DNA from 2 places in the Plantibacter cousiniae (nom. nud.) genome. Region 2 is predicted to be linked to the other one. Evidence: riboswitches for the same ligand, from Rfam matches in the RefSeq annotation. Region 2 holds a riboswitch; the other holds the start of a gene.
The links. A riboswitch is a leader RNA that binds a small molecule or an ion and turns the genes downstream of it on or off. The one in region 2 is predicted to bind manganese.
Positions count from the first base shown of each region.

Region 1 (15,246 bases), on a different contig from region 2:
AGCTCGGCGAAGGCTTCGGCAAAGCGGCCGGCGCAGCCTTCCATGGTGGCGATCACGCAATGACCGATCAGCACGCTGATGTCGCGACAGGCGCGCGCCTCGGCCAGGCCGGCCAGTAATAACACCCGCCCCTCGTCCACCTGCAGGCGCAGGGTCAGCAAGTAGCCTTCATACAGCGTCAGACGCGCGCGGACCGCGTACAGCCGAACGGTGGACAAGCCTTTGAGGCGTTGCTGCCCCTGCCGTACTTCCTCGAGCGCGCGCAGAATCTCGCCCCGTGCGTGCAGGACTCGGGCGCGGTCGTAATGCGCCAGCGCCTCGAACAACGGATTGGCGACCCGCTGAGCCAGCTCCAGCGCATCACGATTCAACACGCGGGCGCGCCACAGATCACCGTTGGCAACCGCGAGGTTGGCCAGTGTCGACAGGCACACCAGCCGCTGCCCATAGCGTTTTTCCGGCAGGCTCAGCAGGGCTTCGGTGCAATAGCGCTGAGTCTTTTCGCTGTCTCCACGGCCACGGGCGATGATGCCGCTGAGCGCCAGCCACTGGGCGAGCATGGATTTCTGAGCCGTGGCCGAGGGCGCCGGCAGAAACCGGCTCAGTTGATTGGCCAGTTCTTCGGCGGCATCCAGCTGGCAGGCCAGCCCCAGCGCCCAGGCGTAGAGCACGATCAGGCGTGGCGTGCTGGTCAGCAGGTCATCCGGCAAATCCATCTTCCAGCGCAGCAGCATGCCGACGTTCTGTTCGGCCAGCAGTTGCTCTTCCGAGAGGTTCTGCACCAGATTGGCCGCCACATCCAGATGCCCGGCGCGTAACGCCTGCTCGACCGCTTCGTCCAGTTGGCCCTGAGCGCTGAACCAGCGGCAGGCATTGAGGTGCAGACGGGTCGGTGGTGCACCGGCCGCCTGACGCGCGCGCAACAGATCGGAAAACAGATGGTGATAGCGAAACCAATGGCCCTGCTCGTCCAGCGGCACCAGAAAAACCTGATGCGCCTGCAGATAACCCAGCATCTCAACACTGTCATGGCTGTCCCGCGCGGCGTCGCACAGCTCGGCGCAAAAGCGTTCCAGGCAGGCGGTGTCATAGAGAAACGCCTGAACATCGGCAGGCAGGCAGTCGATCACTTCTTCAAGCAGGTACTCACGAATCAGCACCTCACTGCCGCGCAGCGCCTGGGACAAGGCGCTTTCGTCGCCGGCTTCGGATGCCGCCAGCAACCAGAAGCGTAGCCCGGCGACCCAGCCTTCGCTGCGCTGAATCAGGCTTTGCAACGCCTCGCTGTCGAGCGACCCGCAGTGCCGCTCCAGCACTGCCATGGATTCGGCGTGCGTGAGGCGCAGGTCCTGTTCGTTGATTTCCAGCAACTGCCGCGTCAGACGCAAGCGTGCCAGATGCCAGTCCGGGCGCTGTCGGCTGGTCACCATCACCACCAGCCCGGCCGGCAGATGATTGAGAAGGAACTGCAGGCAGCGATCGAGTACCGGTCCCTGGGCCAGATGATAGTCATCGAGCACCAGCAGCAGCGGCTTGCTCAGTATCAGGTGCATGGCCAATTCGTCGAGCAGGCCGTCGAGCCACTCCTCGAAGGCAAAGGGCTGGTGGCGCTGGCGCATCTTCAGCAGGCTCATCGCCTGCACGCCCAGTTGCGGGAAGAACTGTTGAAGGCTGGCCAGCAAACGCTCGAGAAAACGGCCCGGGTCGCTGTCCCGCGCGCTCAGACCCAGCCATACGTTTTGCCAGTTGTCCGGCAACCCCTGACAGAACTCGACAGCCAGCGAACTCTTGCCGAACCCGGCCGGGGCGCAGATCAGCAGCAGTCGGCCGCCAAGCCCCGCATCGAGACGCTGACACAGGCGCGCACGGGGAACATAACCCTCAGGCAGAGGTGGACGGAAAAATCGTCCTTCCAACGCAGGAATCGCGCCGTCTGCAAACCCTTGCATTCGGGACAGATCAGTCATGGCCGGCTCGTGTAGGAATCGTTGTTTCGGCATCGCGGTGTTCGGAGACTAGCGGGTAAATCGCTACTTTTGAAAGGCCATCACCGAAAAGACTGTAACAAAATTCCTACAGCTTATAAGGCCGCGTTCCACAACTGAAAAAGCCCCGGTCAAGGGGCTTTTCAGGCGCACAAGGCAGGCGCTGCGCTACAGCGTGTATCGATCAGGTATCAACGAACCCCTTCCTGACGCAACGCGTTGGGGGTGAAGTCGCTGGTGCCGGCCGTGAAGCCGAACTCGTAGGCTTTCTTCTCTTCGTTCTTCATGCCCAGCGCCACGTAGCGACCCGATTGCAGGTCGTACAGTGTTTCTACCGCGTACCACGGCACTTGCTTGTCGTAGTAGTTTTCCGAGTGTGCCTCGGCCACGCGCCACAACTGACCACGCCCGTCGTAATGGTCGATGACGGCAGCCTGCCAGGTGTCTTCATCGATGAAGAAGTCACGCTTGGCATAGATATGACGCTGCCCTTCCTTGAGGGTAGCGGTCACGTGCCAGACGCGGCGCAGTTCGTAACGGGTCAGGTCCTGGTTGATATGGCCGGCCTTGATGATGTCGGCGTACTTGAGCGTCGGATCGTCCAGCTTGTGGCTGTTGGCGGCGATGTACATTTCCTGCTTGCCGATCAGTTTCCAGTCATAGCGATCCGGCGCACCGTTGTACATGTCGAGGTTGTCGGACGTGCGCAGCCCGTCGGACGCGGTGCCCGGCCCGTCATAGGACACCTGCGGCGCACGCCGGACGCGGCGTTGACCGGCGTTGTACAGCCAGGCCGAACGCGGCTCCTTCACCTGATCGAGGGTTTCATGCACCAGCAGCACGCCACCGGCCAGACGCGCCGGGGCGGTGACTTCCTGCTTGAAGTAGAACAGCACGTTGCCCGGATTTTTCGGGTCGAAATCCCTCATCTTGTCGCGAAACACGAACTGATCGGAGAAATACACCAGGCTGTAGGAGCCGTTGGGCTGTGGCGTGGCCTGGGTGACCAGACGCTTGACGCTGCCGCCCCGGTAGCGGGTGATGTGGTTCCAGATGACCTCGACACCGCTGGCCGGGATCGGGAACGGGATGGCCGTGTCGAAGTTTTCCAGACCACTGCCGCCGCCGACCAGCTTGGTGGTGGTGGCATTCTTTTTGATCGCGGCGAACACGTCATCCGGCACGGTGGCACCGCGATGGGTCGGGTACACCGGAATCCGGTAGCTGTCCGGGTAACGCTTGAACATCGCGTATTGGCCCGGCGCCAGCTTGTCCTTGTACTGCTCGACATTGGCCGCAGTGATGATGAACAGCGGTTTTTCACTGGCATACGGGTTGGCAAGGAAACCCTTGCTGTCCACCGCCCCGGCGTTTTTCGGCATCGGGCTCCAGGCTGGAATGGTGTTGGCCGCATTACCGGCCTTTTCCGCGCCCATCGGCGTCAGCGAGGTGCCCAGCTTTGCCGCTTCGGACTCGGATACCGCAGCCATCACCCCTGTCGCCAGCAGCGACAGACCCAGAACCCCGGCTTGCAACAGACTTTTTGTTATTTTCATGTTCATCGTCATCCTGAAAACCATGTTCTTAGAAGTTCATGCCGAAGCTGAGCGCCACGAAGTCCCGGTCATCGACCGTGGTGTACTTGCCATCAAAGAAGTTGGTGTAGGAAAGATTCGCGGTGTAGGTGTTCTGGTACTCGGCATCGAGCCCCAGGCTGACGGCCTTGCGCCCCTCTTCGAAGTTGCCGCCAGGGCCGGGTGAATAACCTTTGACGTCATGCGACCAGGCCACGCTCGGCTTGAGGTTGACCCCGGCAAACACGCTGTTGTAATCCCAGATGGCACGCGCGCGGTAGCCCCAGGAGTTGGCAGTGGTAAAGCCGTCGTCTTCGCAATAGCGGGTCAGGTTGTTCTGCTCGGCACCGGTCAGCGTGCCGGCGTTCAGCGTTGCGCATTGACCGCCAGGCAGCGGCCCAGGGCCATACACCGGATCGCGTCCGTAACGGATTTTGGAGGTGCTTTCGAGCCCGCCCACGTGCGTCCAACCCACTTCACCGACCACCGTCAGACGCTCTGCGCCCATGACCTGATCGAAGAACTGGGTAAATGTGGTCTGCATCTGGGTGATTTCTTTGCGGCGATAACCGGCTTGATCCGTATTCGGCTGACCGCTGAGCAGCGACACGTTGGGGTTGAGCGGCGAAATGCCCGAATAGAGGATGTCGGTGGTGTTGACCTGAATCGGTGCGTTGGGGCGGTAGCTGATCTCACCGCTCCACGCCGTGCCGGTGGGCAGCGTGGTCGAGAAGCTCAGGCCGTACAGGCGAATGTCTTCGGGGTACTCAACGTAGTAACTGGAGTTGCCCGCCACCACCACCGGCAGCAGGCTGGGGGCCAGCGCGGCGGCCGTGCTGGCAGGAATGCCGTTGCGAACCAGCGAACCGACCAGCCCTTGCGGACTGAACGAAGCGGCCGAGCCGCCGCGCCCGCTGAAAATCGGTGCACGGCTGTGGTAATTCATCATGTACGCGCCGAACTCGGTATCCAGCGGTTCGAAGTTGTAACGCAAGGCGAAACCGAACTGGCCGCTGTCGCGCGCATCGCGGTCAGGGCCTCGACGCACCACCGCGCCCTCATCCGGGTTGCCGAACACCACGCCCTGCTGCGACAGCGAATTGAACACCGCACCGCGCGCGCCGGCTGGCAAACCGGCCGCCGTCAGCGAGCTGTTCAGGCCGCTGCGGCTGCGCAAGACCGCCAGGTTGTTGTTGCAGCCATCGGCAATCACATCGGGTTGCGAGAAGAAGGTGCCGCAGTTGTCGACGACCGTCTGATCCCATTCCAGCTGGTAGAAACCTTCGGCAGACAGGTTGTCGGTCAGGCTCTGGGACAGGTAGAACATGTTGACCGGAATCAGGCCTTCCTTGATTTCCGAACCGGGCCGCCGGAACGCCGAGACATCGATCGGGTTGACGCTGTTGATGCCGCCCTGAATGAAGGTACTTTCACCCCAACTGATGACCTGCTTGCCGAAGCGCACCGCGCCGGGCTGATCGGCAATCGAATAGTTGTGATAGACGAAGGCGTCGAGCAGCTGGAACCCGGACGACTTGGCGCCCTCTTTGCGGCCCGAGTCGCTGATGTCCTTGAACTCGCGGTTTTCATCCTTGAGTTCGAAGTCGTACCAGTATTTGCCGCGCAGGAAAACGCCGGTGTCGCCGTATTTCAATTCCAGATCATGAATGCCCTTGAAGATCTTCGAAAACGTCTCCCCACGCTTGAAGTTCAAGTGACCGTCATCGGACGTCTGCGACAGACCACGCCCACCGTTGTTGGCGCCGATCAGGTTCTTGTTGGGATTGGCAGTCGACCAGCTCGCGCCCACCGACAGCGAGGAGTCGAAACTGCCTTCGATCTCGCCAACGTTAAAGGTCACGGCAAAGGCCGGGCTGGCGAGCGATGAGGCAAGGCTGACAGCCAGAGGCAGCCTGGCCCGACGCCAGAAGGGGGATGTGCTTGTCATCGACGCTACTCCTTGTGTTTTATTGTTATGGCGGTGGGGAAATCCAGAAACGAATCAGTCATCGAATCAACACACACGCCAGGTCCGCTCTTGCCATTCCCGGTGCTGACTATAGCCAGCACACTCTGACGCTAGATCCCTCTAAAGTGTGATTTGCACGACCAACGCCTCTGGACCGCCCGTTTCCGGGAGGCCGCCAAAAAACATGTGGCGGGGAGGATGGCGTAATTTGCAAATTTGGCAAGTCACAGAGCAGGACCTGCAGCGCAGACACGTGCCGTCGCCGACGGATACGGCACGCCCGAGGTGTCAGAGGGTCGACAGAAAGGCACTGTTGCTGCTTTGCCACTCCACGATGTCCAGGCGCATGCGTTTCTTGTCCAGCTTGCCGACGCTGGTCTTGGGAATTTCGGTAACAAGCGCGATCTGGCTGGGAATGGCCCACTTATTGATATGACCTTGCTCGACAAACGGCTTGAGGTGTTCCTTCAAACCCTTGGCGTCGAGCTGGTGGCCATCGCGAATCACCAGCAAGGCAAACGGCCGCTCTCCCCATTGCGGATCGGCGATGCCGACCACTGCCACCTCGCGCACTGCCGGGTGGCGACTGCACAAGTCTTCGAGCTCCAGCGAGGAAACCCATTCGCCACCGGTCTTGATCACGTCCTTGATACGGTCGCGAATGTCGATGAACCCCATGCCGTCCAGCGTCGCCACATCGCCGGTGTGCAGCCAGCCGCCCGCCCACAACTCGGCACCTTTTTCGGGCTCGCGAAAGTAGCTTCCGGTCAGCCAGGGCGCACGCAAAACCAGCTCGCCTTGGGTTTCGCCGTCGGCCGGGAGGAAGTTGCCCTGTTGATCGATGATGGCGGCCTCCACCAGCATCCCCGGCACGCCGGCCTTGATCCGGTAGGTGATGCGCTCGTCTTCACTGCCCGCTTTCAACTCCTCGTTGATGTGCGCTACGGATATGAGCGGTCCGGTTTCGGACATGCCGTACGCGGCAGTGAGCTGGATACCCTTGGATTTGGCGGCCTGATACAGGCTGCGGGTCAGGGAGCTGCCGCCAATGATGATCTTCCAGCCGCGGAAATCGACATCCTGGGCAGACTTGGCGTTCAGGAGCATTTGCAGGATGGTCGGCACGCAATGAGAGAAGGTGACTTTCTCCCTGCGCCAGAGCTCTACCAGCAACTCGGGATCGTAGCGGCCGGGGTACACCTGCTTCAGACCAAGCATGGTTGCGGCATAGGGAATGCCCCAAGCGTGCACGTGAAACATCGGCGTGATCGGCATGTAGACGTCATCGGTGCCGAGCAGCCGGGTGCTGTCGATACAGCCCATGATGGTCGCCACGCCCATGGTGTGCAGCACCAGTTGGCGGTGGGTGAAATACACCCCCTTGGGGTTGCCGGTGGTGCCGGTGGTGTAAAACGTGGTGGCGACCGAGTTTTCGTCGAAATCCTCGAACACGTATTCGGGGCTGGCCGCCGCCAGCAGGGTCTCGTACTCGCCCACGAGGTTGGGCAGCTCGGCGGTCTTGTCTGGCAAATCGGTCAGCAGCAGGGTCTTTTCGACCGTATTCAGATGTTCGGACATCGCCTGATACAGCCCGGTGAACTCGCTGTTCACCAGCACCAGACGGTCATCGGCGTGATTGATGGTGTAGGCGATCTGCTCGGGAGAAAGCCGCACATTGACGGTGTGGATGACCGCGCCAATCATCGGGATGGCGAACATGCACTCCAGGTAGCGGTGGCTGTCCCAGTCCATCACCGCCACGGTGTCGCCGGCTTTCACGCCCGCCGCGGTCAGTACGTTGGCCAGGCGGCAGATGCGTTCGTTGAGGGTAGCGTAGGTGTAGCGGACCGAATCACGGTAGATGATTTCGCGCGTCTTTTCATAACGACTGCCGGACAGCAGCAGGCGCTTGATCAACAGAGGGCACTGATAAGCGCCATCGGCGGGCGGAAGAACGCGAGTCTGTAACATATGAAGCCCTTTTCAAAGTCCACAGGCGTGGCTGGAAATATGGACTCTAGGGCCTCGGGCTGCCAGTGAAATCAGTAAAAGGGATGATTTGGCGAGACGCCCCGTGCTGTCTGCAAGGGGCGTCCGGGTTGCTGCATATGCTCGGTGTCAGGCGTCCTGAATTCAGGTTTCAGCGGACCTCGGTCAGCGCCAGCTTGATGCCCAGCGCGATCAGCACGCCGCCCATGGCCCGGTCGAACCAGTGCCCCATGCGCGCGAATCCTGCGCGTACCCGGGCCTGGCTGAACAGTCGCGCCACCAGACAGAACCACGCCGCCGTCGCCACCGCGAGATACACGCCGTAACCGCCCTGCACCAGCAATGGCGTATGCGGATTGATCACCACGGTGAACAGCGAGAGGAAGAACAGCGTCGCCTTGGGGTTCAGGCCATTGGTGACGAAACCGCTGATGTAGGCACCGCGCGCTGTGCGCTCGCCGGGCGTGGCCTTGATGGCGGCATCGCCCGTCGCGGCGGCCGGTTTGGCGCGCAACGCCTTGATGCCGATGTACAGCAGATAGGCAGCGGCTGCCCATTTCAGCGCGTTGAACAGCACGATGGACTGGGAAACGATAATCCCGATCCCCAGCAGCGAATAGCCCACATGCAGAAAGATCGCCGAGCCGACGCCCAACGCCGCCCAGGTCCCGGCCTTGCGCCCATGAGTCACGCTTTCACGCACCACCACCGCGAAATCCGGGCCGGGACTGGCAACCGCCAGCAAGTGAATCAGCGCAACGGTAAGAAACTCTGCCCAGTACATGTGGGACCTCCTGGAGGATTGACGTCTGACCCAGCAGATTACGCTGTCTGGTGTGTCCGCAACAGGTGCCCGCATTGATGCGACGCAGGGCTTGCTCTAGCTATCGTGCGACGCTGGAGTCTGGGGAACGATCATCGCAACTATCGTGCGACGCTCTGCGTCGCATGCCGTTCCGGACGCTCCGCGTCGTCTTGGCCCATATCCTGTTAGACTGCGCGCTTTTTCAGGAGCCATTCCATGGACCCGCGCAGTGAAGTGTTACTCCGTCAGGCCGAGCTGTTTCAGGGCTCGCTGTTGTTGGTCGGGCTGCCCGCCGATGACCTGCTCGGAAAACTGCCGGATGCCCGTGGATGGTGCTGGCACGCCGGTGATCAGGCGGCTCTGGATGCGCGTTTTGAAGGGCGTGTGGATTTCGGCGTCGAAGCGCCACAGACTGCTTTTGAAGCCGCCGTGCTGTTCCTGCCCAAGGCACGCGATCTGACCGACTACCTGCTCAATGCGCTGGCCTCGCGACTGGCCGGGCGCGAGCTGTTTCTGGTCGGCGAGAAACGTGGCGGTATCGAAGCGGCTGCCAAGCAACTGAGCCCGTTCGGTCGCGCACGCAAGCTGGACAGCGCCCGCCACTGCCAGCTGTGGCAGGTGACGGTCGAGCACGCACCGCAAGCCGTCAGCCTGGAAAACCTCGCCAAGCCCTACCAGATCGAATTGCAGGACGGCCCGCTTACCGTCGTCAGCCTGCCCGGCGTGTTCAGCCATGGCCGCCTCGACCGTGGTTCAGCCCTGTTGCTGGAAAACATCGACAAGCTGCCCAGCGGCAACCTGCTCGACTTCGGTTGTGGCGCCGGAGTGCTGGGGGCGGCGATCAAGCGTCGTTACCCGCACAACGAAGTCATCATGCTCGATGTCGATGCCTTCGCCACCGCCAGTTCGCGCCTGACCCTGGCCGCCAATGGCCTGCAAGCCCAGGTGCTGACCGGTGACGGCATCGACGCAGCACCGATGGGGTTGAACACGATTCTGAGCAACCCGCCGTTCCATGTCGGCGTTCATACCGATTACATGGCAACGGAAAACCTGCTGAGAAAAGCCCGCCAACATCTTAAATCAGGCGGCGAACTGCGCTTGGTGGCGAATAACTTCCTGCGTTATCAGCCGTTGATCGAAGAGCACGTCGGGCAGTGCGAAGTCAGGGCGCAAGGCAACGGTTTCAAAATCTACAGCGCCAAACGCCCCTGAAATAAGCACTTGCCGAAACGTTTTCGCGGAGGCAGAATCCGCTCCGTCCTAGGGGAGTAGTCTCCCACGAGCGCCATGCTCGTCCGGCACGTATCAACATACTTGGTCCTCAGACCATGGTACGTGCGACCCGGAATCCGCTCAGACGGATCGGTGGTTTGACAAGACCTATGACACGAACACCTTACCCGGGGCGGGGAGGTCGTACGTGTCATAGCCGTGTCGGCCCGCCCCTTAGGAAACCTGATGCTGGAATCATTCTTAATCCCTACCGCAGTGGTCGCACTCGCCGAAATCGGTGACAAGACGCAGTTGCTCGCGCTCATTCTCGCTGCGCGCTTTCGCAAGCCCTGGCCGATCATCGCAGGCATCGTTGCCGCAACGCTGGCCAACCATGCAGCAGCCGGCGCTGTAGGTGCCTGGTTCAGCAGTTATCTGTCAGACGCAGTGCTGCACTGGATACTCGCCGCCAGCTTTACCGCCACGGCGCTGTGGACACTGGTTCCGGACAAGATGGACGATGACGAAGCCAGCACGGCACGCAAGTTCGGCCCGTTCATGACCACGCTGATTACGTTCTTCATCGCTGAAATCGGTGACAAGACGCAGATCGCCACGGTGATGCTGGCGGCGCAGTATTCCTATTTGTGGCTGGTCATTCTGGGCACCACGGTGGGCATGCTGCTGGCCAACGTGCCGGTGGTACTGGCGGGCAATTTCGCCGCCGAGAAACTGCCGCTGACCCTGATCCGCCGACTGGCTGCCTGCGCGTTCTTCGTGCTGGCGCTGGTGGCGGTTTACAAGGCAATGCAAGTCAGCGGCTGGGTGTAATGCTGGCCCGTAGCGTTGCAAAGACACTCGCAACGCTACGGGCGACTCATTCACTCAGGATTTGGGGGCAGCCTGATACAGCGGCATGACTTTCGGAATCGCAGCCTGCAACGAAGCGATGCGACTTTCCGAGGCCGGGTGAGTGCTCATGAACTCAGGCTGCGAACCACCGGAGTTCTGGGTCATCTTCTGCCACAGGGTGATCGCCGCATTCGGGTTGTAACCGGCACGTGCGGCCAGTTCCAGACCGAGCAGATCGGCTTCGTTCTCGTTACTGCGGCTGTTGGGCAGTGTCAGGCTGTAGTTGACCACGGTATCTGCCAACGCCAGGCTGTCCTGTCCCAATCCCAGCAAGGCACCTGCGCCCTGCTTGGCCATTGAAACGCCGTATGCCTTGGACATCGCTTCACGCCCGTGCTCGCGCAGGGCATGGGCGATCTCGTGGCCCATGACCGCAGCGATTTCATCGTCGGTCAGCTTGAGGGTATCAATCAGACCGGTGTAAACGAAAATCTTGCCGCCAGGACCACAATTGGCGTTCAGCTCGTCGCTCTTGATCAGGTTGACTTCCCACTGCCACTGCGCCGAATCAGGCCGCAATTTGGGCGCCTGGGCAATCAGTCGATTGGCGATTGCATGAACCCGCCTGGCATTGGCGCTGGTGGTGTCCAGCACCCCTTTGCTGGTCGCCTCGCCAACGGTCTGCTGGTAGGACTGGGCGTACATTTTGTTGACTTCATCCGTGGAGAGCATGCTGAACATGTACTGTTTGCGCTCCACACCGACCGAGTCGCCACTCGTGGTATTGACTGCCTGACACCCGCCGAGCAGCAACGCAGCGCTCAAGGCACAGAAGGCAAATGAAGGACGCATGGTGTATCTCCTTGTGTGTAAAACGGTCAGTCCCGGGGCAGACCTCTGCGCCAGATACCGGCCAACTGGCATCTTGGTCTTTGACAGGGGTGGATGGTTCCCGCAGGTGTGTCCAGTTTGTATCAGATGTACTTCAACGCGGATATCGGATTTGTCCGATTCGGTGTTTTTTGCCGTCCCCGCCTAGCTTAATGGCGTGAGGCACTCGGGCGCATTCAGCTTGGGATCGTTGACCAGATTGGCCAGAGGCCGTTCGCGCAGCGCCGTCTGCGGGGCAGCCAGTAACGCTTGCAACGTCGGCAGCGGCGTGTCGGCGGCCAGCCAGTCTTTCTGGCCCTTGGCATCCAGAATCAATGGCCGACGCTGGGTCGCAGCTGCCTGGGTGACCACCGCGACGCTCAGGTACGTATGCCCCTGCACCGGATAGGCTTCCCAGATGGCGGCGAAAAACAGCGCGGCGCCCTCCCCCGGCGTCAACCAGAACGGACGCTTGCGCACCGTGCCGCGCCATTCGTAAAAGCCGTTGGCGGGGAGCAGGCAGCGGCGATGGGTAAAGGCGTCACGAAACATCGGCTGCTCGGCCACGGTTTCGGCGCGGGCATGGGCGGGCGTTTTCGACAGGTCGGTGAGCCAGGCCGGCGTCAGGCCCCAGCGCGCGCGCACCAGCTCGATACCGTCAGCGTTTTCGGCGGCGCGCATGATCAACACCCAGTCGGCTGGCGAAATGTTCCATTGCGCCTGCTGATCGGCAGGAAAACCGGGCAAGGCGGCAAAGGCAGGGGTCCAGCGAAACAGGGCGTAGCGTCCACACATGGGGGCTAATCAGACTCTTTTAAGGTGCTCAGCACACCAGTACATCGGGGAAGTCGTCCGGCTCATCGCCAGACAGAGGCGAGGCGCTATTGTACGCAGTGATCAACGCTCGTGCGCGAGCGACCTGCGCATCTTCGACCTTGAGTGCCAGCAGCCCCAGCCCCGGCAGCTCGCCCATCGCCCCGAGCAGATCGCGACCGGCCAAATGCGCCTTGATGCCTTCACTGGCGAGCATTGCCAGCAGCAACTCGGCCTCCATCAGGTTCTCGGGCTCGTAGATCTTCTGCATCACTCGTTCTCGCTGCGAACGTCCAGATTCCAGTCTTCGCCGTCGGTCTGCAGGTCGAAAATGATCGGGCGGCAACAGACCGGACAGTCTTCAATGTACTGTTGATCGCCACCGGAAAGGTCCAGTACGGCTTCGACAGGTTCGCCGCAATAAGGGCAGTCGTAACTCTGTAATTCCTGCATCACGGTCTCCGGGATCAGTTATGCGTATAATTGACCCATTCTTCAGAAGGCAGTTTTAACAAATCCGTCTTCTTTTTACCCTATTCGATTCAAACAAGAGAGCATGATGGGCGAATTTGATGCCATCCGACCTTACAACGATGCAGAAGTCCCCGCCGTCTTGGCACGTCTGCTGAGCGACAAAGCCTTTCTCGCCATTCTGACCCGATTCCGCTTTCCCCGCCTCGCGGGCGCATTCGGCTGGCTGCTGCAGCCTACCCTGGCGCGCAAGCTGCGCCGCGAGTTTGCCGGTATCGACTCGGTCGCCACGCTGCAGGACAAGGTCGAATATTACGTCGACCACACGATCGAACGCGCCACGGACGGGGTCACCTACACCGGCGTCGAACAGCTGAAGTCCGGTTGCGCCTACCTGTTTCTGGCCAATCATCGCGATATCGTCATGGACCCGGCGTTCGTCAACTACGCCGTGTACCACGCAGGCCTGCCCACTCCGCGCATCGCGATTGGCGACAACCTGCTGCAAAAGCCATTCGTCAGCGACCTGATGCGCCTGAACAAGAGCTTCATCGTGCATCGCTCGATCATCGGGCGACGCGAGAAAATGGCGGCTTATCAACTGCTGTCGGCGTACATCAATCACTCGATCACCAAGGACTGCCAGTCGATCTGGATCGCTCAGGCCGAGGGCCGCGCCAAGGACGGTGACGACCGTACCGAGTCGGCGATCCTCAAGATGTTCCACATGAGCCGCAAGGATGAGCCGTTTGGCGACGTGATCCGTTCGCTGAACCTGATCCCGGTGTCGATCAGCTACGAATATGATCCGTGCGACAGCGCCAAGGCCCGCGAGCTGTACATTCGTGCGACAACCGGCGTCTACACCAAGACGCCGGGCGAAGACGACGTGAGCATTGCCCTCGGCATCACCGGCTATAAAGGCCGCGTGCACGTGAACTTCGCACCGCCGATCACCGAGTATTTCGAGGACACCAAGCAACTGGCCATCGAGATGGACCGGCAGATTCTCGGCGGCTATCGGCTGTTCCCGGTGCATTACCTGGCTTACGCGCAGTGGAGCGATGCCGATCCGGCGCTGGAAGTGCCGAAGGCTGACGCCCTGTTCCCGGCCGATGAACTCGAACGCGCCAGGGAGGAGTGGGAAAGTCGCCTGGCTGGCACGCCGATCGAGCACCGCCCTTACATGATTCAGCAATACGCGACACCGGTGCGCAACCAGTACCGCGTCAAGGCAGGGCTGGCGCTTTAAGAATCGGAACGTCTATCGCGCCCATGCTCCGCGTGGGTACGCCGTTCTGGATGCTCTGCGTCCGGTCTTGAGCGCTTCAGCGCGCCGTGACGCAGAGCGTCACCCAAGGCATTTCCATGCTGGAGCGTGAGGAGCGATAGGTGTGCTGGAGAGCACGTGTCATGCCCATGCTCCGCGTGGTCATGCGCCCCCGAAATATTCTGCATGACAATTCTCTGCCGCTGTCACCCCAGCGTCATACTTCGCCTGCATTGTGTGGCTCCTCGAGAAACGGACTTCCCTCTCTTTGGAGCTTGTCATGCTGCATGCAAAAAATCAGGATCGCCTTTATCTCATTGCCCCAAGCGATGAGCAGCAGGAGTTGATCGGCGGCCTTGCCTTCAATGTTCAGGACCGCCACTGGTTGGTCTACTGCGCACTGGGCGGGCATGTTCATCATGATCTGCCGGATCTGGATCAGGACACGGGGTTGAGTTTTCTGGACTTTTACCAGCAGGCAGCCTGATACCAAACCCGGGACAGCAAAAAGCCCGGCCCCCTCAACAGGGGCCGGGCTTTTTTTATCGCGATGGTTAGAGGCTTACTGCGACAGGGTCGAACCGATGGTCGGGTCCTGGAACACACGGGTCAGTGCGTCGCTCAGCACGTCGCTCACCAGCTTGGTGTTGGTTTCCTGATTCGGCGCCATACCGAAACGCTGATCCAGCGATGCGGCGTAACGACCACTGTAGGTGCGACCGTTATTGCGCACGTCAGCGCGGAACGTCGAGCTGATGGTGGCTTCAGTCACATACAGACCTTCCTTGGGCGACTGGTACTTCAAGTCAGCGAGGGTCACGGTCAACTGCGGAGCGCTGCCGCCCTGGGTCGGCGTAAAGCCCAACAGGCGCACGGCGGCTTCAGCCTGGGCCTGGAGCTTGGGAACGATATCGGCACCGTTGACGCTGATCGAACTGGTTTCCGGGTACATGCCGCCGCGCGTGCCCAGTGTCGGGCCAGGACGGCCGTCGACGACACGCACCACCACAGGCTGCCCGCGCCCTACCGGCGCCAGCTGCGCGTTGAGCTTGGGCGTGGGGCTGAGTTGTTGTGGGCTGTGGGCGCAACCCACCAGGGTCAAACTGCTTACAGCAAGCAAACCGAACAAAATGCGACGCAGCATGCTCATTTCTCCATGGGCCAGACACTGAATGTGCCGCAGTATAGCGGCCTGTAACAGCCGCTAACCAGAGGCCACTGACCGTTAAACCTCGGACATTCGACACGCATCGGGGTTCACGCAGCAACGCAGGGCGAGATTCATCCGGCACGGTGTAATCATGGCGTCACATCCACGCGGCAGACTCGCCTCCATCGCACAGACGCTCATTCACGTCACAGGAGCTGCGCCATGAATCTGTTCCGGTCTCTGTTCACTGCACGCCCCCAGCATCGCCACTACGCGCGTATCG
Region 1 covers NZ_CDRVEU010000001.1:146,719-161,964, reverse strand. The annotation lists gene ACW55A_RS00745 (winged helix-turn-helix domain-containing protein) at 1-1,967, opposite strand, end outside; gene ACW55A_RS00740 (DUF1329 domain-containing protein) at 2,177-3,541, opposite strand; gene ACW55A_RS00735 (DUF1302 domain-containing protein) at 3,570-5,507, opposite strand; gene ACW55A_RS00730 (fatty acid--CoA ligase) at 5,817-7,499, opposite strand; gene ACW55A_RS00725 (LysE family translocator) at 7,669-8,301, opposite strand; gene ACW55A_RS00720 (methyltransferase) at 8,539-9,537, shown strand; yybP-ykoY riboswitch at 9,576-9,714, shown strand; gene ACW55A_RS00715 (TMEM165/GDT1 family protein) at 9,784-10,368, shown strand; gene ACW55A_RS00710 (M48 family metallopeptidase) at 10,423-11,241, opposite strand; gene ACW55A_RS00705 (SOS response-associated peptidase) at 11,425-12,054, opposite strand; gene ACW55A_RS00700 (putative signal transducing protein) at 12,083-12,343, opposite strand; gene ACW55A_RS00695 (CPXCG motif-containing cysteine-rich protein) at 12,343-12,525, opposite strand; gene ACW55A_RS00690 (1-acyl-sn-glycerol-3-phosphate acyltransferase) at 12,632-13,795, shown strand; gene ACW55A_RS00685 (hypothetical protein) at 14,094-14,300, shown strand; gene ACW55A_RS00680 (YajG family lipoprotein) at 14,376-14,957, opposite strand; gene ACW55A_RS00675 (hypothetical protein) at 15,186-15,246, shown strand, end outside.
Region 1: another riboswitch for manganese. It lies ahead of ACW55A_RS00715 (TMEM165/GDT1 family protein); the one in region 2 lies ahead of mntP (manganese efflux pump MntP).

Region 2 (15,246 bases):
CAGCCTGAAGAGTATCGCCATCACCGAACAGATGAAGGCGCGCTTCGATATCAAGGCCGACAAGCTGACCCCGACCGAACTGCTGCATGCGCTGCTCAAGGCGCCGGTCGATCTGTTGTGGAACGGCGGTATCGGCACGTACGTGAAGTCCAGCGAAGAATCGCATGCCGATGTGGGCGACAAGGCCAACGATGCGCTGCGCGTCGACGGCAACGAGCTGCGCTGCAAGGTGGTGGGCGAGGGCGGCAACCTGGGCATGACCCAGCTGGGCCGTGTCGAGTTCGGCCTCAATGGCGGCGCGACCAACACCGACTTCATCGACAATGCGGGCGGTGTGGACTGTTCCGACCACGAAGTGAACATCAAGATCCTGCTCAACGAAGTGGTGCAGGCCGGTGACATGACCGAGAAGCAGCGCAATCAGTTGCTCGAAAGCATGACCGATGAAGTAGGCCACCTGGTGCTGGGCAACAACTACAAGCAGACCCAGGCGTTGTCGCTGGCAGCCCGTCGCGCTTACGAGCGGATTGCCGAATACAAGCGTCTGATGAGTGACCTGGAGGCGCGTGGCAAGCTTGATCGTGCCATCGAATTCCTGCCTGCCGAAGAGCAGATTGCCGAGCGGATTGCAGCCAAGCAGGGCTTGAGTCGTGCCGAGCTGTCGGTGTTGATCTCGTACAGCAAGATCGACCTCAAGGAAGCGTTGCTGGAATCCCGTGTGCCGGATGACGACTATCTGGCGCGTGATATGGAAACCGCGTTCCCGCCTTCGCTGGGCGCCAGGTTTTCCACAGCCATGCGCGGCCATCGTCTGAAGCGCGAGATCGTCAGCACGCAGATCGCCAACGATCTGGTCAACCACATGGGCATCACCTTCGTGCAGCGGCTCAAAGAGTCGACCGGCATGAGCGCGGCTGCGGTGGCCGGTGCCTACGTGATCGTGCGTGACATCTTCCACCTGCCGCACTGGTTCCGTCAGATCGAGGCGCTGGACTACAAGGTTTCGGCGGAAATCCAGCTGGCGCTGATGGATGAGCTGATGCGTCTGGGGCGTCGAGCCACGCGCTGGTTCCTGCGCAGTCGTCGCAATGAGCTGGACGCTGGCCGTGACGTGGCGCACTTCGGTCCGCACCTCGCTGCACTGGGCCTCAAGCTTGACGAGCTGCTGGAAGGGCCTACCCGCGAGATGTGGCAGACCCGTTATCAGGCGTATGTCGAAGCCGGTGTGCCGGAACTGCTGGCGCGCATGGTCGCCGGTACGACACATCTGTACACGCTGTTGCCGATCATCGAAGCCTCCGACGTGACCGGGCAGAACGCTGCCGATGTCGCCAAGGCATACTTTGCCGTTGGCAGCGCGCTGGACATCACCTGGTACTTGCAACAGATCAGCAGTCTGCCGGTGGAAAACAACTGGCAGGCGCTGGCGCGTGAAGCGTTCCGTGACGATGTCGACTGGCAACAGCGGGCAATCACCGTGTCTGTTCTGCAGATGGTCGACGGTCCCTCGGAAATCGACGCGCGTCTGGCCCTGTGGCTGGAACAGCATGCTCTGATGGTCGAGCGCTGGCGTGCCATGCTGGTCGAACTGCGTGCGGCAAGCGGCACGGATTACGCGATGTACGCGGTTGCCAACCGCGAGCTACTGGACCTGGCCATGAGCGGGCAGGGCATCACCGTGTAATCGGGCTGTAAAAGCTGTACCCATAAAAAACCCGCATCGAAAGATGCGGGTTTTTTTGTCTGCTCGACGCGTTCTGTAAGTCGATTACAGCGCCGACAGATGCTCGTAAAGAATCGTTGCACCGACCACGATCAGTACGATACCGCCAACGATTTCAGCGCGTTTGCCGACCATGGTGCCCAGTACCCGGCCCAGCATCACGCCGATGGTGACCATGACGGTAGTCGCCAGGCCGATGGCCAGGGCGGCAACCACGATATTGACGTCGACAAATGCCAGGCCTACGCCGACCGCCAGTGCATCGATACTGGTGGCGAATGCGGTGACGGCAAGAATCCAGAAAGAATGCTGCCCCGGCTTTTCCTGCTCTTCGTCATCGTCTTGCTTGATACCGTTGTAAATCATGTGCAGGCCGAGCACCAGCAGCAGAGTGAAAGCGATCCAATGGTCCCAGCTCTCGGCGAAGCGCGCAGCCACCTGGCCGATACCCCAGCCTATGACTGGCGTGATGGTTTCGATGGCGCCGAATATGAGGCCCGTGCGCAATGCTTCGAGAAAGCGCGGTTTATGCAGGCTTGCTCCTTTACCAAGGGCCGCAGCAAAGGCGTCCGTGGACATGGCAAGCGCGAGAAAGAGGAGGGAAATCGGATTCACGGTTATATCCAGTCGGGCTATGAGTCAACGACGCAACCACACGCCCGACTTTAGGCATGGATGCATCGTTGGTCTCGCCAACCAGAAGGTGTTCGCACCACGGCATGCTGCCGAGAATGTTGATGCGAACGCTCTGTGACCGGAGTCAAGAGCAGGCTACTCCCCAACAAGGGCCGCCACTATAGCCATGTGAATGTGAAAAATATATGTACGTGTTCGATTGAGGGCAAAAAAAACCCCATCGCGAGAATGGGGTTCTTATGGTGCCTGCTTTCGTGCTTACACTTGAACGGCCGGGATGTTGGCGTTCGCAGCGGCTTCACGGAACTCGGCGATCTGATCGAAGCTCAGGTAGCGGTACACGTCCGCTGCCATGGTATCGATCTGGTTGGCGTAGCTCATGTACTCTTCGACCGTCGGCAGACGACCCAGAATAGACGCAACGGACGCCAGCTCGGCCGAGGCCAGGTAGACGTTCGCGCCGTCACCCAGACGGTTCGGGAAGTTACGGGTCGACGTCGACACTACGGTCGAGTTCGGTTCCACGCGTGCCTGGTTACCCATGCACAGCGAGCAGCCCGGCATTTCCATGCGCGCGCCAGCCTTGCCGTAGATGCCGTAGTAGCCTTCTTCGGTCAGCTGGTGAGCATCCATCTTGGTCGGCGGCGACAGCCACAGACGCGTCGGCAGCTGGCCCTTGACCTGATCCAGCAACTTGCCCGCAGCGCGGAAGTGGCCGATGTTGGTCATGCAGGAGCCGATGAACACTTCATCGATCTTCTCGCCCTGTACCGAAGACAGCAGGCGGGCATCGTCCGGGTCGTTCGGCGCGCAGAGCACAGGCTCCTTGACGTCGGCCAGATCGATTTCGATGATTTCGGCGTACTCGGCGTCCTTGTCGGCTTCCAGCAGCTCCGGGTTGGCAACCCAGGCTTCCATCGCTTGAGCACGACGCTCCAGAGTGCGCGGATCACCGTAGCCCTGTTCGATCATCCAGCGCAGCAGGGTGATGTTCGAATTCAGGTATTCGATGATCGGCTCTTTGGCCAGCTTGATGGTGCAACCGGCAGCCGAACGCTCGGCAGAGGCGTCGGACAGCTCGAAAGCCTGTTCGATGCTCAGGTTATCGAGGCCTTCGATCTCCAGGATGCGACCGGAGAATGCGTTCTTCTTGCCTTTCTTCTCTACGGTCAGCAGGCCAGCCTGAATCGCGTAGTAAGGAATGGCGTGAACCAGGTCGCGCAGGGTGATGCCAGGTTGCATCTTGCCCTTGAAGCGAACTAGGATCGATTCAGGCATGTCCAGCGGCATGACGCCCGTTGCAGCGGCGAACGCCACCAGGCCGGAGCCGGCCGGGAAGGAGATACCGATCGGGAAGCGGGTGTGCGAGTCACCACCGGTACCGACGGTGTCCGGCAGCAGCATGCGGTTCAGCCAGCTGTGGATGATGCCGTCGCCCGGACGCAGGGAAACGCCGCCGCGGGTCATGATGAAGTCAGGCAGCGTGTGGTGCGTCTTGACGTCGATAGGCTTCGGATAGGCTGCGGTGTGGCAGAACGACTGCATGACCAGGTCGGTCGAGAAGCCCAGGCACGCCAGGTCTTTCAGTTCGTCGCGAGTCATCGGGCCAGTGGTGTCCTGGGAGCCGACGGTGGTCATCTTCGGTTCGCAGTAGGTGCCCGGACGAACGCCCGCTACGCCGCATGCCTTGCCGACCATCTTCTGCGCCAGGGTGTAACCCTTGGTGCTTTCGACTGGCTGGTCAGGGGTCTTGAACAGGTCGAACTCCGGCAGGCCCAGTTCGGCGCGCGCCTTGCTGGTCAGGCCGCGGCCGATGATCAGCGGAATACGGCCGCCAGCGCGGACTTCGTCGAGCAGCACCGGGGTCTTCATTTCGAAGGTGGTGATGACTTCGTCGCTGTCGTGCTTGCAGACCTTGCCAGCGTAGGGGTAGACGTCGATCACGTCACCCATGTTGATGTTCGAGACATCGAATTCGATTGGCAGAGCGCCAGCATCTTCCATGGTGTTGTAGAAGATCGGAGCAATTTTGCTGCCGAAGCAGAAACCGCCGGCACGCTTGTTCGGGACGTAAGGGACGTCGTCGCCGAAGAACCAGAGTACCGAGTTGGTTGCCGATTTACGCGAGGAACCGGTACCGACCACGTCACCGACGTAGGCAATCGGGAAGCCCTGACCGCGCATTTCTTCGATCTGCTTCATCGGGCCGATGGCGCCCTGAACGTCAGGGACGATCCCGTCACGGGCCATTTTCAGCATGGCCAGTGCGTGCAGCGGGATGTCTGGACGCGACCAGGCATCAGGGGCAGGGGACAGGTCGTCGGTGTTGGTTTCGCCGGTGACCTTGAAGACGCGCAGGCTGATCTTGTCGGCCAGCGTCGGACGCTTCTTGAACCACTCGCCGTCGGCCCAGGACTGCAGGACAGCCTTGGCGTGGGCATTGCCGTTCTTGGCTTTTTCGGCCACGTCGTGGAAGGCGTCGAACATCAGCAGGGTGTGCTTGAGTTGTTCGGCAGCGACTGGCGCGAGGGTGGCGTCGTCGAGCAGTTCAACCAGGGTGACGATGTTGTAGCCACCTTGCATGGTGCCGAGCAGTTCGGTAGCGCGTTTTTTGTCGATCAGGGGAGAAGTGGCTTCGCCCTTGGCCAGGGCAGACAGGAAACCGGCCTTGACGTAGGCAGCTTCGTCAACGCCTGGCGGAACGCGATTGGTGATCAGGTCGACAAGGAAAGCTTCTTCGCCAGCCGGGGGATTCTTCAGCAGCTCGACCAGGCCTGCAGTTTGTTCGGCGTTAAGCGGCTGGGGCACGATGCCCTGGGCGGCACGCTCTTCGATATGTTTACGGTAGGCTTCAAGCACAGTATTAACCCTCATCAGTGGTCCCAAATGGGTGTCCGGGACGCTCATCCAGAAATCGCCCGTACCCACGCAAGGCTTATTGAGCCTTGTTGGCAGGGTAGCGGTGATTCCTAACAGAAGCTGTTTTCAAAGTTTTACGCCTGCAGGGCGGGGGGAGTGGCGGTCGACACGGCCATTCGTGATGAGGGAATGGCCTGTCGACGCCGCACTGCGGGATTAACTTGACTGTGCTCGTGACGCTTTGAAAACAGCTTCCAACGGACATTGGCGCCTTAAAAGGCTCGCTGATTCTACGCCAAAACTTTGCCGAAGGTAAGTTAGCCCCTACATCTTCGGGGGTGAACTTGCTTAGACAAAGGGCTAACATGAGCCCCTGTTTCGCCTTCCCCAGTCCTGCCTGACATGCCCGATTACATTATCAAAACCCCCTGCGTCGGCCTTTGCTCCACTGTTTACGGGGATCTGGTGTGCCGTGGCTGCAAGCGCTTCCACCACGAGGTCATCCACTGGAACGGCTATAACGAGGATGAAAAAAGAGCGGTCTGGCTGCGTCTGGAGCAACTGCTGGTCCAGGTGATGACTGCCAAGCTCGAAGTCTTCGATGCCGACAAGCTGCGTGCGCAGCTGACCCAGCGCAAGATCCGCTTTGTGCCACACCAGTCCGAATACTGCTGGGCTTACCAGTTGATCGCCCGTGGCGCACGGGTCATCAGCCAGGTCGAGGCCTACGGTTTCGTGTTGTTGCCGGAGTTTCGCGACTGGACGCTGCCGGAACTGCGCGATGCCATCGACCGCGAGTTTTTCCTGCTCTCCGAGGCGCACTATCAGCGCTATATCGCGCCGGGCTTTCTGCGCGACGCATTCGGCGCGTGACAAAACCGGCATGCTTTTGTGTCGCGAGGTACCGTGGCTCCTCGTATAATGCGCGGCCGTGCCTCTCCGTCATTCTGTGAGCCTATGTACCCGATCCCTGAAATCGAAGCCTTTCTGCTTTGCCGCACCCCCGACAGCTGGGTCCAGGCCGCGCTGCGCAATCTGGACATCCTGCTGATCGACCATGCGAACAACGAGAAGAAGGCCGCCGGGGCTGCGTTCCAGTTCATGTTTCAGTACAACGACAAGTTCGACCTGTTGAGCAAGATGTCGCGTCTGGCCCGGGAAGAGCTGCGCCACTTCGAGCAAGTCATCAGCATTATCAGAAAGCGCCAGATCCCCATGGCCAACATCAGCTCGGCCCGTTATGCCGGAGCGCTGCGCAAGCTGGTACGCAATCACAACCCCTACCGGCTGACCGATGCGCTGATCGTCGGTGCCATCGTCGAGGCTCGTTCCTGTGAGCGATTCGCCGCGCTGGTGCCGCATCTTGACGAAGAGCTGGCCAAATTCTATGGCGGTCTGCTGAAGTCCGAAGCGCGGCACTTTCAGGATTACCTCAAGCTGGCTTACAGCTATGGCGACAAGGCTGATATCGATGCCAAGATCGAGGAGATCCGTCTGGCCGAGCGTGAGCTGATCGAAAGCCCTGACGAAGAGTTCCGCTTTCACAGTGGCGTCCCTGTCGCCGCCTGATTCCTCTCGCACGTCCGCCCCCCAAAACGACCGCCTTGCCAGCGGTCGTTTTTTTATGGGGATTTAGTAAGCACACTAATAAATGCTTTGACAACGGCTGCCTAGGCAGTAATATTTTGCAATCACTGCCTAGGCAGCTATCTGGGTCAATCCGTGAAACATTTCAGCCCCGACAATTTCGAATCCAGCCTCATCGGGCTGCTGGTCGGTCGTACCAATGCGCTCAAAGACCGCATGCTCGACAAGTACCTGCTGCCCTATGACGTGACGTTCGCGCAGTTCAAGGTGCTGATCATCATTGCCCAGTTTTCTACCGATACCCCCGTGGAATTGTGTCGGCACCTGTCACTGGACAGCGGTTCGATGACCCGCATGCTCGATCGTCTGGAACAGAAAGGGCTGGTGGTGCGCAAGCGCTCCGCGACCGATCGTCGTCAGGTGCGTCTGGCGCTGACCGAGCAGGGACAGGCGCTTTCCGATCTGTTGCCGCAGATTGGCGCCGACGCGATGAATGACACGTTCGCCGCGCTCGACAGTGAAGAGGTCGAGAGCCTGAAAAGAATTCTCACCAAGGTGCTGGTGGCTGCCGATGACCACATCACCCTGACTCGTTTGAGCTTCAACCCCAAAGCTAAAAGCTGAGCAGCCGACGTGTTGGCAGGCGTGAGCCTGATCGCCGTCGTTCCGTCGCTTCGCTGATTAAAGGTAACTGCCATGGCCACTGCTGCCGCTGAAAACACATCTGCCCAGGCTCCTCAACAGGAGCCGAAGTCTGGCAAGCGCAAGTTCCTGCTGATCGGGCTTGCCATTGTCGTGGTGATCCTCGCACTGGGCATCTGGGCCTGGTACGAGATCTACGGCCAATGGAGCGAAGAGACCGACGACGCCTATGTCAATGGCAACGTGGTCGAAATCACCCCGCTGGTCACCGGAACCGTCATCAGTATTGGTGCCGACGATGGTGATCTGGTGCACGAAGGGCAGGTCCTGCTCAAGTTTGACCCGAGCGATGCCGAAGTCTCGTTGCAGAGCGCCGAGGCCAATCTGGGCAAGGTTGTGCGCCAGGTGCGCGGCCTTTACAGCAACGTCGATGGCATGAAAGCGCAACTGGCCGCGCAGCGTGCTGCGGTGCAGACCGCTCAGGACAACTATAACCGTCGTCGCAGCCTCGCAGCCGGCGGGGCGATTTCCCAGGAAGAGCTGTCGCACGCAAGAGACAGCCTGACCAGCGCGCAGAGCGCCCTGAACAATATTCAGCAGCAACTCAGCACCAGCGTGGCGTTGGTCGATGACACCGTGGTGTCATCACACCCGGACGTCAAGGCTGCGGCCGCACAGTTGCGTCAGGCCTACCTGGCCAATGCACGTTCGACGCTGGTGGCACCGGTCACCGGCTACGTCGCCAAGCGCACCGTGCAACTGGGGCAACGCATTCAGCCGGGCACTGCAACCATGGCGGTCATTCCGCTGGATCAGTTGTGGATCGATGCCAACTTCAAGGAAACCCAACTGGGCAAGATGCGCATCGGTCAGCCAGTGGAGATCAGCTCCGACCTGTATGGCAGCGATGTGAAGTACAGCGGCACCATCGACAGCCTGGGGGCCGGTACCGGCAGTGCCTTTGCGTTGTTGCCTGCGCAGAATGCCACTGGCAACTGGATCAAGATTGTCCAGCGTGTGCCGGTGCGGGTGCACATCAACCCTGAAGAACTGGCGAAGTCCCCGTTGCGTATCGGCCTGTCGACCACGGTTGAAGTCAATCTGCATGACCAGAGCGGTCCGGTCCTGGCGCAACAGCCGCGCAAACAGGCGGCCTTCAGCACTCAGGTGTACACCGAGCAACTGGCTGACGCCGACGCGCTGATCGCCCGCCTGATTCACGAGAACAGTGCGCCCGGTGGCAAGACTGCCGTTCAGCGCTGAACCGCCAATCCGTGAGCCCCGGCCTGCTGGCCGGGGTGTCGCATTCGTCTTCAGGGATTCGCGATGAGCAACAACGCCCCCGCTTCTTTTACCCCGCCAAGCCTGTTGCTGTGCACCATCGGTCTGTCGCTGGCGACCTTCATGCAGGTGCTCGATACCACGATTGCCAACGTGGCGCTGCCGACCATCGCCGGCAATCTGGGTGTCAGCTCGGAGCAGAGCACCTGGGTGATCACCTCGTTTGCGGTCAGCAACGCGATTGCCTTGCCGCTGACCGGCTGGCTCAGTCGCCGCTTCGGTGAGGTCAAGCTGTTCCTGTGGGCCACCATTCTGTTCGTGATGGCTTCGTTTCTGTGCGGTATTTCCCAGTCCATGCCGGAACTGGTGGGCTTTCGCGCGCTGCAGGGCATGGTCGCCGGTCCGCTGTATCCGATGAGTCAGACCCTGCTGATTGCGGTGTACCCACCCGCCAAAAGAGGCATGGCCCTGGCATTGCTGGCGATGGTGACGGTGGTGGCGCCCATTGCCGGTCCGATCCTCGGTGGCTGGATCACCGACAGCTATAGCTGGCCCTGGATCTTCTTCATCAACATTCCCATCGGCCTGTTCGCCGTGCTGGTGGTGCGTACCCAGATGGCCAAAAGGCCGGTCACGACTGCTCGTCAGCCGTTGGACTATATTGGCCTGATAGCGCTGATCGTCGGTGTGGGCGCGCTGCAGATAGTGCTCGACAAGGGTAATGATCTGGATTGGTTCGAGTCGAACTTCATCATCTTTGGCTCGCTGATTTCGCTGGTCGCGTTGACCTTCTTCGTGATCTGGGAAATGACCGACAAGCATCCGATCGTCAACCTGCGCCTGTTTGCCTACCGCAATTTTCGCATCGGCACACTGGTCATGATCGGCGGCTATTCCGGCTTCTTCGGCATCAACCTGATATTGCCGCAGTGGTTGCAGACCCAGATGGGCTACACCGCCACCTGGGCTGGGCTGGCCGTCGCGCCGATTGGCATCCTGCCGGTACTGATGTCGCCCTTTGTCGGCAAGTACGCGCACAAATTCGATCTGCGTCTATTGGCCGGGCTGGCATTCCTGGCGATGGGGTTGAGTTGCTTCATGCGTGCAGGCTTCAACACCGACGTGGATTTCGAGCATGTGGCGATGGTGCAGTTGTTCATGGGCATTGGCGTGGCACTGTTCTTCATGCCGACTCTGAGTATTCTGCTGTCTGACCTGCCGCCCAATCAGATCGCCGATGGTTCAGGGCTGGCAACCTTTCTGCGCACCCTGGGCGGCAGCTTCGCAGCCTCGCTCACCACTTGGATCTGGATTCGCCGCGCCAACCAGCATCATGCCTACCTGAGTGAAAACATCAGCACCTTCGACCCAGCCACCCGCCACGCCCTTGACAGCCTGGGCGGCGCCAGCCCGCAGGCCTACGCGCAACTGGAGCAGACCCTCAACGCCCAGGCCTACATGATGTCCACCGTGGATTACTTCTACCTGCTGGGCTGGATATTCGCAGGACTGATCCTGCTCGTCTGGCTGGCCAAACCTCCATTCGCCGCCAAGGCCGGGCCTGCGGCAGGGGGCGGGCACTAGTTTCTTATGCGCCTATCTGAACCGTGCCTTTGGCCAAACTGCTCTAAAGTGCTTTTTCAATCGCGATGGCACAGACGACGCAGAGTGCGACGTTAGTGACAGTGCAAAGGAACCCGACGAAGTCGGGCCGGAAACAGGAGCGGGGACTTTGCTCACTTTGGTCCCTCAAATTGAGTCGCCGAAGGGCTAAAAGGTGACCTGAGCCGAACGGCAATCCGCCTGAAGGCGCAGAGCCGCTGTGCTCTCAGCCGTTACCGCGCAATCAATTCAACAGCGCAGTCGTTTCAGGCACAAAGTCGAACGGGTTCAGGCTGAAACCCTGATCATCCACCTGCAACACCCAGCCCTGACGATCCCAGTCACCCAGCACAATGCGCCTGGCCGCCTGATCGCCAATCTGCAACTTATGAATCGCCGGACGATGAGTGTGACCGTGGACCAACGTACGCACGCCGAACTGCTGCATGATCCGCGGCACCTCGTCCGGCGTCACATCGACAATATCGTTGGCCTTCATACGGGTTTGCGCACGGCTCTCATTACGCAACTTGCGCGCCAGCTTATGGCGGGTGCCCAGCGGCAAATGGCGCAGAATGAAAAGCGTCAGCGGATGGCGCAGATAGCGACGCATCCGGATATAACCTTCATCGCGGGTGCACAGACTGTCGCCGTGCATCAGCAGCACCGGCTCACCGTTCAACTGCACGACGCTCGGGTCACTCAGCAGTGTGCAGCCTGCTGCCTTGCAGAAACCCTTGCCGAGCATGAAATCACGGTTGCCGTGCATCAGAAAAATTCGTGTGCCGCTGTCGCTCAACTCGCGCAGGGCCTTGCAGATCGAAAGCTGGAACGGCGACATCGCGTCGTCACCGATCCAGACTTCAAAAAAATCCCCGAGGATATACAGCGACTCGGCGTCGCGAGCGCGTCCTGCGAGCAGATCCAGAAACGCCCGGGTAATGTCCGGGCGCTCCTGTTCAAGGTGCAGATCGGAGATCAGCAGTATCACTCAACGATCTCGGCTTTCTCGATGATCACGTCTTCTACCGGGACGTCCTGATGGCCGGCCTTGCTGGAAGTTGCCACGCCTTTGATCTTGTCGACGACATCAGTGCCTTCGATCACTTCACCGAATACAGCGTAACCCCAGCCTTGAACGGTCTTGGCGCTGTGGTTCAGGAAGGCGTTGTCAGCGACGTTGATGAAGAACTGCGCAGAGGCCGAATGCGGCTCCATGGTGCGGGCCATGGCGACGCTGTACTTCTTGTTCGGCAGACCGTTGTCGGCTTCGTTCTGGATGCTCGGGCGCTTGTCTTTCTTTTCTTTCATGCCAGGCTCGAAACCGCCGCCCTGAACCATGAAGTTGCCGATCACACGGTGGAAAACCGTGTTTTCGTAATGACCGGCTTTAACGTATTCGATGAAGTTGGCAACGGTCAGCGGCGCCTTTTCTTCGTTCAGTTGCAGCACGATGTCGCCGTGGTTGGTAGTCAGCTTTACATTAGGCATTTGGGAAGTCGCTCTCTAGTCATGCATGAATGGGCAGATTATGACCCTGACGCGCAGTTTACAGACGAGGTTACATTTTTCAGCGCTTTTGCAGCTTTTATGCCTTCAAATACGCAGTCTGTTGTCAGGGACTTGACAGCTTCGGCTATGATAAGCGCTTTGATTTAGTCGGCCTACCCTGGCCGCGCACGTATGTCCAAGGATCCTATGAGCAAGCCCACTCCAGAACCCGCTGCCCATTCAAAGGCAGGTCCAGCCGTACCGACCAATTTCCTGCGTCCTATCGTGCAGGCAGACCTGGACTCGGGCAAGCACAGCAAAATCGTGACCCGCTTTCCGCCGGAGCCCAACGGCTACCTGCACATCGGTCACGCCAAGTCGATCTGCGTGAACTTCGGTCTGGCCAAGGAGTTCGGTGGCGATACGCACCTGCGTTTCGATGACACCAACCCGGCCAAGGAAGACCAGGAATACATCGACGCCATCATGAGTGACGTCAAGTGGCTGGGCTTCGAATGGGCGGGCGAAGTGCGCTACGCCTCGCAGTATTTCGACCAGTTGCACGACTGGGCAGTCGAGCTGATCAAGGCGGGCAAGGCTTACGTTGACGATCTGACCCCCGAACAGGCGCGCGAATATCGCGGCACCCTGACCGAGCCGGGCAAGAACAGTCCGTTCCGCGAGCGCGGCGTCGAGGAAAACCTCGACCTGTTCGCGCGCATGAAAGCCGGCGAGTTCGAGGATGGCGCTCGTGTACTGCGCGCCAAAATCGACATGGCCTCGCCGAACATGAACCTGCGTGACCCGATCATCTACCGCATTCGTCATGCGCATCACCATCAGACCGGCGACAAGTGGTGCATCTACCCGATCTATGACTTCACCCACGGTCAGTCGGATGCCCTCGAAGGCATCACCCACTCGATCTGCACCCTGGAGTTCGAAAGCCATCGTCCGCTGTACGACTGGTTCCTCGACAACCTGCCGGTGCCGTGCAAGCCGCGCCAGTATGAGTTCTCGCGCCTGAACCTGAACTACACCATCACCAGCAAGCGCAAGCTCAAGCAACTGGTTGACGAGAAACACGTCAGTGGCTGGGATGACCCGCGCATGTCGACGCTGTCGGGCTTCCGTCGTCGTGGCTACACGCCGAAATCGATTCGCAATTTCTGCGAAATGATCGGCACCAACCGCTCTGACGGCGTGGTCGATTTCGGCATGCTCGAATTCAGCATCCGCGACGACCTGGACCACAGCGCGCCGCGCGCCATGTGCGTGCTGCGCCCGCTGAAAGTGGTTATCACCAACTACCCGGAAGGTCAGGTCGAGAAGCTGGAACTGCCGCGCCACCCGAAAGAGGACCTGGGCATGCGCGAGCTGCCGTTCTCGCGGGAGCTGTACATCGACCGCGACGATTACATGGAAGAGCCGCCGAAGGGCTACAAGCGTCTTGAGCCCAATGGCGAAGTGCGTTTGCGTGGCAGCTATGTGATCCGCGCCGATGAAGCGATCAAGGATGCCGACGGCAACATCGTCGAGCTGCGTTGCTCCTACGATCCGGACACTCTGGGCAAGAACCCTGAGGGCCGCAAGGTCAAGGGCGTCGTGCACTGGGTGCCGGCAGCCGAGAGCGTAGAGTGCGAAGTGCGTCTGTACGATCGTCTGTTCCGTTCGCCAAACCCTGAAAAAGCCGAAGAGGGCGCAAGCTTTCTGGACAATATCAACCCGGACTCCCTGCAAGTACTGACCGGTTGTCGCGCCGAGCCCTCGTTGGGCCAAGCGCAACCGGAAGACCGTTTCCAGTTCGAACGCGAAGGTTATTTCTGCGCGGACATCAAGGACTCCAAACCTGGTCGACCTGTCTTCAACCGCACCGTGACATTGCGGGATTCCTGGACCTGATGCTGTACGTTTGAGGGGGAGCACGTGCTTTCTATCTACAACACGCTCACCAAGAGCAAAGAAGTTTTCAAGCCGCTGGATGGCAACAAGGTGCGCATGTACGTCTGCGGGATGACCGTGTACGACTACTGCCACCTGGGCCATGGCCGCAGCATGGTTGCGTTCGATCTGGTGACGCGCTGGCTGCGCTTCATCGGTTATGAACTGACCTATGTGCGCAACATCACCGATATCGACGACAAGATCATCAACCGGGCGCGGGAAAACGGTGAGTCGTTCGATGCACTGACCGCGCGCATGATCGGTGCCATGCACGAGGACGAGGCGCGCCTCAACATCCTCAAGCCAGACATGGAACCGCGTGCCACCGATCATATCCCCGGCATGCACGCCATGATCCAGACCCTGATCGACAAGGGCTATGCCTATGCGCCGGGTAACGGCGACGTGTATTACCGGGTCGGCAAGTTTCAGGGTTACGGCAAGCTGTCGCGCAAGAAGATCGAAGACCTGCGCATCGGCGCGCGCATCGAAGTGGACGAGTCCAAGGAGGATCCGCTGGACTTCGTGCTCTGGAAAGGTGTCAAGCCGGGCGAGCCGAGCTGGGAATCGCCCTGGGGTGCAGGACGTCCCGGCTGGCATATCGAGTGCTCGGTGATGTCGACCTGCTGCCTGGGCGAGACCTTCGATATTCATGGCGGCGGCAGCGACCTCGAGTTTCCGCACCATGAAAACGAAATCGCCCAGAGCGAAGCGGCCACCGGCAAGACCTACGCCAATGCCTGGTTACACTGCGGCATGATTCGCATCAATGGCGAGAAGATGTCCAAGTCCTTGAACAACTTCTTCACCATCCGAGACGTGCTGGAGAAATACCACCCGGAAGTGGTGCGTTACCTGCTGGTGTCGAGCCACTACCGCAGCGCGATCAACTATTCCGAAGACAGCCTGCGTGAGTCGAAGGCGGCACTTGAACGTTTCTATCACGCGCTCAAGGGCCTGCCGCTCGCCGAGCCTGCGGGTGGCGAGGCGTTCGTCGAGCGTTTCAGCGCGGCGATGAACGATGACTTCGGTACGCCTGAAGCGTGCGCGGTGCTGTTCGAGATGGTTCGCGAGATCAATCGTCTGCGTGAGTCCGATGTCGCAGCGGCGGCGGGTCTGGCGGCGCGCTTGAAGCAACTGGCCAGCGTGCTGGGTGTCCTGCAACTCGAAGCCGACGACTTTTTGCGCGCTGGCGCGGAAGGGCGGGTTAATGCGGCTGAAGTGGAGGCGCTGATTCAGGCGCGTCTGGCTGCGCGTGCCGCGAAAGACTGGGCCGAGTCCGACCGTATCCGCGACCAGATCACCGCCATGGGTGTGCTTCTGGAGGACGGCAAGGGCGGCACAACCTGGCGTCTGGCGGACTGATCAAGTAAGGCGGCTGGGTGGCGCGAAGCGTCATGAAGTGCATTCCCACGCGGAGCATGGGAACGATAATGACCCGGAAGACTATCGTGCCCACGCTCCGCGTGGGCATGCTGTTC
Region 2 covers NZ_CDRVEU010000005.1:78,106-93,351, forward strand. The annotation lists gene ACW55A_RS12025 (NAD-glutamate dehydrogenase) at 1-1,684, shown strand, start outside; gene mntP (manganese efflux pump MntP) at 1,769-2,338, opposite strand; yybP-ykoY riboswitch at 2,345-2,510, opposite strand; gene acnB (bifunctional aconitate hydratase 2/2-methylisocitrate dehydratase) at 2,618-5,233, opposite strand; gene ACW55A_RS12040 (DUF1289 domain-containing protein) at 5,621-6,091, shown strand; gene ACW55A_RS12045 (MiaE family protein) at 6,125-6,787, shown strand; gene ACW55A_RS12050 (MarR family winged helix-turn-helix transcriptional regulator) at 6,941-7,429, shown strand; gene ACW55A_RS12055 (HlyD family secretion protein) at 7,502-8,710, shown strand; gene ACW55A_RS12060 (DHA2 family efflux MFS transporter permease subunit) at 8,753-10,312, shown strand; gene lpxH (UDP-2,3-diacylglucosamine diphosphatase) at 10,575-11,321, opposite strand; gene ACW55A_RS12070 (peptidylprolyl isomerase) at 11,318-11,821, opposite strand; gene ACW55A_RS12075 (glutamine--tRNA ligase/YqeY domain fusion protein) at 12,029-13,723, shown strand; gene cysS (cysteine--tRNA ligase) at 13,748-15,130, shown strand.